3 regions of the Enterococcus sp. DIV0724b genome follow, and region 3 is predicted to be linked to each of the others. Evidence: riboswitches for the same ligand, from Rfam matches in the RefSeq annotation. Region 3 holds a riboswitch; each other region holds the start of a gene.
What was found. Region 3 has a riboswitch for magnesium ahead of IGJ02_RS06775 (MgtC/SapB family protein). Riboswitches for the same ligand answer to the same signal wherever they lie in the genome.
Positions count from the first base shown of each region.

Region 1: it holds a riboswitch for magnesium, as region 3 does, so the genes downstream of both, IGJ02_RS03820 (LCP family protein) here and IGJ02_RS06775 (MgtC/SapB family protein) in region 3, are expected to answer to the same signal.
Region 2: it holds a riboswitch for magnesium, as region 3 does, so the genes downstream of both, IGJ02_RS09795 (phosphatase PAP2/LCP family protein) here and IGJ02_RS06775 (MgtC/SapB family protein) in region 3, are expected to answer to the same signal.

Region 1 is NZ_CP172890.1:808,620-811,907, forward strand. It holds gene IGJ02_RS03810 (DUF4809 family protein) at 178-570, shown strand; gene IGJ02_RS03815 (DUF4303 domain-containing protein) at 660-1,157, opposite strand; M-box (ykoK) riboswitch at 1,423-1,591, shown strand; gene IGJ02_RS03820 (LCP family protein) at 1,768-2,682, shown strand; gene IGJ02_RS03825 (FAD-dependent oxidoreductase) at 2,848-3,288, shown strand, end outside.
Region 2 is NZ_CP172890.1:2,120,227-2,123,514, reverse strand. It holds gene IGJ02_RS09800 (ABC transporter ATP-binding protein) at 1-1,228, shown strand, start outside; M-box (ykoK) riboswitch at 1,477-1,644, shown strand; gene IGJ02_RS09795 (phosphatase PAP2/LCP family protein) at 1,905-3,288, shown strand, end outside.
Region 3 is NZ_CP172890.1:1,460,288-1,463,575, forward strand. It holds gene dnaI (primosomal protein DnaI) at 1-683, shown strand, start outside; gene IGJ02_RS06770 (hypothetical protein) at 850-1,320, shown strand; M-box (ykoK) riboswitch at 1,487-1,657, shown strand; gene IGJ02_RS06775 (MgtC/SapB family protein) at 1,939-2,586, shown strand; gene IGJ02_RS06780 (GNAT family N-acetyltransferase) at 2,619-3,086, shown strand.

The DNA.
Region 1 (3,288 bases), 650 kb from region 3:
GAGTAGAGGATGGAGATGTCTATTTTAGTTTGAATTTAACTTGCGTCTTGTCGTCAACTGGTCCTTTTTGTAGTGGTTATTCATAATGTTTAATAGCAATTAGTTGCTTTATTGTCTCTTCATTTTTGATATAATAGATAAGGAAATAGATAGAGGCGTAAGAAAGGATCTGTAAGAATGAAAAAAGCATTAATTAGTAAAACAGTGAATTTATTAGATGGTGGTTGCAATGCTTGTGGAATTATTGAGGATGAAAATTATACATTGACGATAGACGAACAAGTTATTCCTTTAGAAGCATTGACAGTCAATTCTTTGATAACTGCAATAGCGTTAAAAAATGGCTACAAACGTGAATACGAGATAGATGTTATCGATGATTATACGTTATATAAAAAAGAGGATCATCAAGTTACGCTCAAAGAAGAATATGATTTTCTGACGTATACAAATGGGGCAGTGGCAATTGAAACAAGGGATCAAATTACGGACGAGAAGAAATTAGTGGAAAAGGTGAATGAAATATTAGTAGCTTTTTTTAATGTGGAAGAATTGGCGTTTTGTTTTTAAACTACTTTAACGAATGATATCATAGCTTTATTTAGAAACTAGATACAAAAAAATGCTTGTTTTTAACCTTAAAAACAAGCATTTTTTTGTTATTCTATTTGAAAAAGTTCTGACATTCCGATTTTTTCAAATCTTTCTTGTGAGTCAGAAGGTGTTTCGTCATGATCGTAAACCAATAGCTTAAAATCTTCTGTTTTTGGGATTCGTTCGAACGTTTCGCTGTCAGTCAAGAGGATTATTTGCTGACAAAGCCATTCAAGAACCATTTCAATATCTTGCTCATCTTCCACCCAATCATCAAATAGGTGAAGGGAGGCAAAACGTTGATTTTCATCCCAGTCACTGGAATTGTATTTCATTTCTTCTAATTGTATGTTGCTGTGACCTCTACTTGCATAATAATTTGTTGTTTCTTGCCAAAGATCTACAGTATTAAAACAAAGGTTTATTTCACCTTCTTCATAAATATTACAGTCTAATGCAAATGCATAAAAGGTTTCGTCGGAATGATCTAATAAAAAGTTGTCGATGCTATCGGTTAAAAAATTAAAAAAGTACTCTTGTTGTTTTTCTAAAAAGTGTTCCATGCGTATCCTCCAAGTGTTCTGTCTTTTAAACATTGAAACAGATAAAGGGAGGAATGTCTATCTAAAGTTGCTTTTTAAAGTGAAATAGGTATTTTTTAAGAAAATGTAAAGATTTTTTCATTTAAAATAGTTGTTGTCATAATTTACTTTTACTGCAGTGTTAGGTACAGAATAGTTATATTTTAATAACTTAGTTTTAAATTGAACAGCATTTATAAAATTTAATTTGACTTTGTGATTCGATACGCTTATAGTTTAAAATGAATTAAATACTTGTTAGGTGAGGCTCCTATATAAACACAGGCTACTGCTCAGAAATGTCGAAAGACAGGTACGGGTAGGACAAGATTCGTCGAATTAAGGCGTTTTTCAAAGTAGCTAAAGGCAATGCTTTTTACGTTATATAGTGCTAAAACTCAACGAAGAGAAGATCTAGATAAATTGCAAATTCATGGCGAATGCCATGTGTTTAAGTCGCCGTATTCTGATCCCTTCGCTGAGTATTCTTGGTGAGGGATTTTTTCTTTTAGCTAAGAAAAAATGCAATTATCTAATTTTAGTCAAGATTAAACAAATCGATTCAATTTTTATGTTTAGAAAGGAATAAACAATGAAAAAATCTGTAAAAATAGTGACGATTACATTATTATCAATTCTACTTGTAGTTGTGAGTGTAGGCTGTTATGCGGCGATTTCATTCCAAACAGCCAAAGAAAAGAGTGAATCAAAACTTTCCAATAAAAATGAAAACTTTACTGGAGATGAACAAACGAGCGATAAACAAATAACTGTTATGGTCGTTGGGAATGATTCGAGAGATGATGACGAGGATCAAGGTCGTTCAGATACGTTGATGGTGGCTCACTATGATGGAAAAACGAAACAGCCTAAATTGATTTCAATCATGAGAGATAGTTATGTAACATTTCCTGATGGTGGACAAGATAAAATAAATGCAGCATACGCATATGGCGGCGCACAAATGACTAAAGATGTGTTGAAAACCAACTTTGATTTACCAATCAATTACTATGTGGTAATGGATTTTAAAGAGTTTAGTGACATCATTGATGAACTTTATCCAAAAGGGGTCACAATCGATGCTGAAAAAGATATTAATTTAGACGGTGTAGACATTCTTAAAGGAAAGCAAACTTTGCATGGGAATAGTTTATTGCAGTATGCTCGTTTTAGGATGGATGAAGAAGGTGACTTTGGTCGGATCAGACGTCAACAACAAGTGATGGATGCTTTAGTTGAGCAGTCTAAAGATTTGATTCCAGTATGGGAACTACCTCAAGTTGCTGGAAAAATGGTTGGGAAAATTGATACAAATGTACCAACAAGTTTATTGATCGATTTGGCGAAAGATTTTCTTTCTGGAAAAGTGAAGCCATTAAAATCATTATCAGTTCCTGTAGAGGGGACATGGAACTTTAATGATTATACTGAATCTGGAAGCGTGATCGAGCTTGATGAACAGAAGAATGCTGAAGCGATTCAGGAGTTCATGAAGGATAATTAAAAATACAATTGTACAATTAAAAAATTCGTTTGCTCTCTTACATAGTGAGTAGACGAGTTTTTTTGTATAATACTCAAACAAATTAGCTTTTTTCTATGCGATAAGTGCATGCGTATGCTATTCTTTAAGAAAACGGTTTACTATTTTAGAAAGAAGGATTCTACTATGAAAGTCGTGATTATAGGGGCTTCATTTGCGGGAGTATCTGCTGCTTTAGCGATTAGAAAAAAACATCCCAAGGCTGAAATCCATTTAATTGATAAGCAACAAACAATAGGTTATTTGCCTGGAGGAATCAATCTGTATTTCAATGAAACGATCGGTCCTATTGAAACAGCTCAGTTCATTTCAGAAGAACAGCTAGTAGATAACGGTATTTCTTTGTTGTTAAACGCAGAAGTCGTCAGTATGGATTCAAAACAGCGTATTATTAAGTATGAAAAACAAGAATCTGATTTTTTTATGTCATTTGACAAACTGATTTTAGCAACAGGTTCTAGTCAGTGGTCCCAGAAAATTCTCGGTAGTGATTCAGAAAAGGTTTTAAAATATAAATTTTTACAAGGAGTAGTAAACGCAATCGAACATTTGGAAAATAGTAATACA
Region 2 (3,288 bases), 660 kb from region 3:
TTCAATGATCTTAATTATGATTGTTGTGAAAAATTCGCAAAAATACTTTAAAACACAACAAGAATATCTAGGTGTCATCAATGGTAAAGTAGAAGAAACAATCGGTGGCTATAACATCGTCCGTCTATTCAATGATGAAGAAAATTCACTTAAAGAATTTAAAACTCAAAACGATGTCTTATTCAAATCAGCTTGGAAATCACAATTTCTTTCAGGTTTGATGCAACCCATTATGAACTTTGTCGGAAATCTAGGTTATGTTGCCGTAGCGATCTTTGGTGGAATCTTAGCTTATAATGGCACAATCACAGTCGGTGATATTCAAGCGTTCATCCAATACGTACGAAACTTAACACAACCTATTGCGCAATTGGCTCAAGTATCTAACTTACTTCAATCAATGGCAGCAGCAGCTGAACGTGTCTTTGAATTCCTTGAAGAAGATGAAGAAGCACAAACTGTTCCAAACCCGGTTAAAATCGATAAAGCAAAAGGTATGGTCGACTTTGAACATGTTCGTTTTGGTTATACACCCGATAAAATCATTATCAATGATTTCAGTTCCCATGTTGATCCAGGCCAAACTGTAGCGATCGTAGGTCCTACTGGTGCAGGGAAAACAACAATGGTTAAGCTATTGATGCGGTTTTACGATGTAACATCTGGTGCGATTAAAATCGATGGTCATAATATCAAAGACTTTAATCGTGCAGACTTACGTAAAAATATCGGGATGGTTTTACAAGATACTTGGTTATTTAAAGGAACGATCATGGAAAACCTTCGTTATGGTCGCCTAGATGCAACAGATGAAGAAGTTTACGCGGCAGCCAAAGCTGCTCACGTTCACCACTTTATCCAAACGTTACCTGGCGGCTACAACATGGAATTAAATGAAGAATCGTCAAATATTTCCCAAGGTCAAAAACAATTATTAACGATTGCTCGTGCAATCTTGGCGGACAAACCGATTTTGATTCTTGATGAAGCAACGTCATCTGTTGATACAAGAACAGAAGGCTTGATTCAAGGCGCCATGAATAACTTGATGGCTGGCCGTACTTCTTTTGTTATCGCTCACCGTTTATCAACGATCAAAGATGCAGATAAAATTCTTTATATGCAGGACGGCGATATCAAAGAACAAGGTACACATGAAGAACTCCTTGCTGAAGGTGGCTACTATGCGTCACTTTATAACTCTCAATTTGAAGAGTTAGAGGAGTAAAAACTTGTAAAAGAGAGGCCGATACAAAAGCGTTTAGCTCCGAGAAATAAGCTGCTTTTTTCTCGCCGTTTATTCGGATTTAGAGCGTGGGATAAAACTGTTCTTTAGTTTTATCCCACGCTTTTTTTTTATTTGCTAGAATAAATCTTTCTGAATTCGCTTGATTTTAAATTAAGAAAAAATAAAGACTCTTGAAATAACTTGAAAAAATTTTTTTCCAGCGTTATTCTTTAATCAAATAAATAGATAAATAACCTTGTTAGGTGAGGCTCCTATACAAACAGAGGCTATTGCGCAGAAACGTCGAAAGACGCCAATGTGTAAAACAGGAATTGTCGAATTAAGGCTTTTCATAAAATAGCTAAGAAATTTTCTTTACGTTGTATAGTGCTAAAACTCAGACGATGAGATTGATTAAAAGTCAAACGTCTTAAGGAAAAATGTTTGGCTTTTTTCTTTTGGTAAATTAGAAAACTATTTTATTTACTGAATGTATACCGTCTTAGTACTTACTTGTGTTTTTTTGGAGTGTGGTTGAATAACGCAAAAAAAGACTGCTAAAAGATTCGCTCCTATCTATTAGGGAATAGAATCTTTTAGCAGTCTTTTTGGGAAATGCTTATGGTTCTTGTTTGATTAGTTTTTTAATGAATATAGGAATGAAGGGATTTATCACATGTATACGTCGAAAGAAAAGAATTTTACTCCAGTTATTTTTAGTGTTGTACTTTTTTCATTACTAAGTTTTTTAGTTGTTAAAAATGTAAGTTGGTTTACAAATTTAGATTCATGGATTTATCAATTTAATTGGAAGCCAAATGAAACACTGACTAGTTTCGTGAATCTATTTGCAAAAACTGCTACAATCGTGCCTATTTTTAGTTTGAGTCTTATCGTGTCATTTGTTCTATGGAAAAATAAGCATAAGCTACTAGCAGTTTGGATGAGCAGTAATGTTTTAGTAGTCAGTGCTTTAGGCTTTATACTTAAGAATTTTGTTGCTCGGCCACGACCTAATGTGGAACAGTTAGCCGAGAAAAGCTCTTACAGTTTCCCAAGTGGGCATTCTCTTTTAGCCATGTGTCTAACTTGTTCTGTTATTTTGATCGTACACACATTTTATCCAAGGAAAACGAAAAATTACAGGATTTTAAAAAATGTATTGCTTCTTTATGTTCTTTTGATTGGCTTGAGTCGAATTTACTTAAGAGTTCATTATCCGAGCGATGTGATTGCAGGGTTTCTTTTAAGTTTTTCTTGGGTGAATTTTTCTTATATCTGCCTTCAAAGGTTGTATCTTAATAGAACATTCACATCACGAGAAGCTAAAAAAAAGTTTGTGCAAAGAACCATTTTGGCTAGCTTAACTGTACTTTTACTGGCCGTTGCGGGAGCTTCTGTATATGGTGCAACAGTCTTTAATAATGTTCAAAAAACGGCTGACAAAATGTATCAGCCGCTGAATCGAAAAACAAAGCCTGCAGAGCTTAATAATAGTAAACCTGTTAGTTTTTTACTTTTAGGGATCGCAAATGATTCAAAGCGTAAAACAGATCTTCGAGCGAATACGATTATGGTCGTGACTGTCAATAATCAATTAAAGAAGACGACAATCACAAGTATTCCTAGAGATGCTTATGTAGAAATCGTTGGAAAAGAGGGTGTATACGACAAAATTAACCATGCCCATTCTTTTGGCGGTGATGAGATGATGATCAATACTGTCGAGCATTATTTAGACATTCCGATCAATCACTATTTTGTCATCAATATGGATGGATTAGCTGCATTGAGTGATGCGGTTGGTGGTGTTACTGTCAATAATGATTTTGAGTTTGATGCAGAAGGAATTCATTATCCAAAAGGAGAGCAGCATTTAGGCGGTTGGGAAACATTGCAATATGCAAGAATGCGCTATGAAGATCCTTTAGGAGACTATGGGAGACAAAAAAGACAGCGGGAAGTAACGATTCAGCTTACCAAAGAATTAATTTCTATGAAAAGTGTTTTTCATTATCAAGAATTACTAGACGTAATTGGTGATAACGGTCAAACTGACA
Region 3 (3,288 bases):
TAACCTTGAATTTCCATTACATTGATGTTACCTATGTACCGACGGAAGCTCTGATTGCTAAGCAAAAAGAAGATGAAATTCGAAAACGCGTTCGAGCAATGGACATGCCTAAAGATGTACGAGAAGCTAGTTTAAGTCGATTCGATACGGCGTCACAGGGACGTGCTCAAGCAATGGCTGAAACAATGAAATTTTTAAATGAGTATACATCGAATGCTAAAGAATTTCATAAAGGGCTGTATCTTCAAGGTACATTTGGTGTAGGAAAATCATTTTTATTAGGTGCGATTGCCAATAGCTTAGCCGAACGTGGTTTTGTTACAACAATCGTGCACTTCCCAACTTTTACTGTCGAAATGAAACAAGCAATCGGTAAAGATATGGTGGGGCCAAAACTTGATGCTGTTAAGAAATCCCCTGTTTTAATGATCGATGATCTTGGTGCAGAATCAATGACTTCTTGGATTCGTGATGATGTATTAAGTGTTATTTTGCAATACCGTATGCAGGAACAATTAGTAACATTTTTTTCATCAAATCTGAATTTGAAAGATTTAGAGAAACATTTATCTGTGACCCAACGTGGAGAACAAGAACCTTTAAAAGCTCGTCGAATCATGGAGCGTATTCGTTACTTAGCACAAGAGATTACAATGTCTGGTAATGATCGACGAAATGGATAGAATTTAATTTTACCCTTGTTATTTATCCAAATTTTATGTGACAGAGACATAATTCAATGAATGTGTCTCTGTCGTTTTTTTATTTTCTTTAAATAACGAATGATCGTATTGGACTATGATAGTTTGTATAGTTTATAATAAAGTATCAGTATTGGAGGACATATCGATGAAAAAAATCGTAATGACAATAGTAGCGGTGTTCACATTGATTTCTTTAGGGGCATGCACACAAAATAAAAAAGATTCATCAAAAGGAAGTGAAGAGACCTCGATGAGCAGTAAAAAAGATCAAACCACCAATGAAACATCGAACACTAAAGATCAAGAAAAATCTCAATCGGTATTCACAGCAGTTTTAGTTGAAGATGCTAAAAAAAATGATACAGTGGATCAATCGACCCGTTTGGTTTTAAAAGAAGTCGAAGCCGTTGAAGATCCAGAAAAAATTAGTGCTATGATGAAAAACGATGGTGTTATTTTGAATGTATCGAAGGAACAATTGGCCAATGGAATCACAGAAAATGATCTAAAAACAGGAGATAAGATTCAATTTACTTTAGTCGGCTTACCTGCGATGACAATGTCGATCCCACCTCAAGTGGCTGGAAATTCAGTTGTCAAAGTTGAAAAAATTTAATAATTTTGAAATGTATGACCGCTATTATAAAGTACGTGAATAAGTACTTTGTAACAGCGGTTATTTTATTTTTATAAATCAAAAATTATTTTTCATTAAAAAATTAAATAAAAAAACATTGACATTTGTTTTAAAACGATGGTATAGTTTCACCTGTAAGATAACTAAATAGATTTGTTAGGTGAGGCTCCTATACAAACACAGGCTACTGCCCAAAAACATCGAGAGATGCCAATGGGTAGAACAGGGATTGTCGATTACAAGGCTTTTCATAAGGTAGCTAAAAGCTCTGCTTTTTACGTTGTATAGTGCCAAAACTCAACGACTAGATCATGCAGGCTTTTTTTTGTGCGCTTATTTATGACCTTCCGCTGAGTTTTGGCGGAAGGTTTTTGCTTGCTCACCAAAGTTTCGTCACAGTGAAAAATGCTGTGAATGACTATATTTCATTTCGATCTTATCAATTCCTAACTTGAGAATTGAAGGACAGAATAGCTGAGAAACAGTAATTTGCGAACGAAGAGAGTGCAGTTTCCATTCTTGTGAGTCACTACTAAACATACCAACAAATCTAAGAAAGGAGTATGCTATGAATTTTTAATCAACATTATCGCCAGTATTTTTGCAGGAATGGTCATTGGGGCTGAGCGGCAATGGCGAAAAAAACTAGCTGGAATGAGAACAATGACGTTAGTAACATTTGGTTCATGTCAATTCGTTTCATTATCCACGTTGATCCAAGACGATAGTAGTCCTACACGAATCGCGGCCCAAGTAGTTAGTGGGATTGGCTTTCTTGCTGGAGGGGTGATTTTACGTGAAGGATTTAGCGTGACTGGTATTAATACAGCGGCAACATTATGGTGTTCAGCTGCTGTTGGAAGTTTAATTGGAGCAGGATTTGTTATTCAAGGAATGATATGTGCATTCGCTTTAATGTTAGTCAATATTTTATTAAGAAATTTATCATTTAAAATAGACGATTTAACTGTTCAAAGAGAGGAGGCACAAACAGATTCGATTCATTATCTATCAGTTATTGCCAGCAATACAAGTGAAGTCATGCTTAGAACAGAAATTATCCAGTTACTGGATAAATATTGCTTAACGTTCACAAAATTTTCCTGTACTGATTTGGCAGGGAAAAAAGTAAGACTATTTTTAGAAATCGAAGCAACCAGAAATGGCACACTAGCAGTCAATACGATTATTTCAGAATTATCTCAACTATCAGAAGTCATTGAAATTAATCAAATGAGCAATTAAAAGAATGGAGGAATCAAAATGGTAAAACAGTGATGGTCAAAATCATTAATTGGAACAGTGAAGAATATTGGCAAGGAATCTTTTTAAGAAATAAGCTACTCAAAACTAGTGCGGGGAAAGAATGGATCAAAGAATTACCTGTCAATGAAAAACAGGATATTCATATGGTTGCGCTGGTTGAAGGGAAAGTTGTGGGGACTTTACTTCTTTCTAAAAGAAGCCAAACAGTAGCTCAAATCAAACAAGTTGCGATTGATGATCGGTATCAAGGATTTGGCATAGGAAAACAATTACTTGAATTTGCTGAAAAAATAGCAGATCTGATGAATTTTCAAACCATATTTTTAACTGGTCGTAAGCAAGCTTGGGGATTTTATGATCATTTTGGGTATAAACGTATTGGCTATGCTTACTCAGATGGACAAGTGATCTTAAAAAAATTTGAGAAACGTATTTGTACAAAAAACAACACGCGAAGACTAGAATCATCAAACATATAACGCTAAAGGAGATGGAAACAAATGGATGACAGTAGTCAGATGATCAAGGACTTATGGATAGAGAAATCTGTTGAAGAAACTAAATATTATTGTCTATTTGTTTCTAGGGTAATTAAGTAAATTTCTCCGATAATAGATCCTCTTTTTCCATCAGTCCGATTCCTAAAATAGAGATAACATTATGAAGTTCTAGATGGCTAAC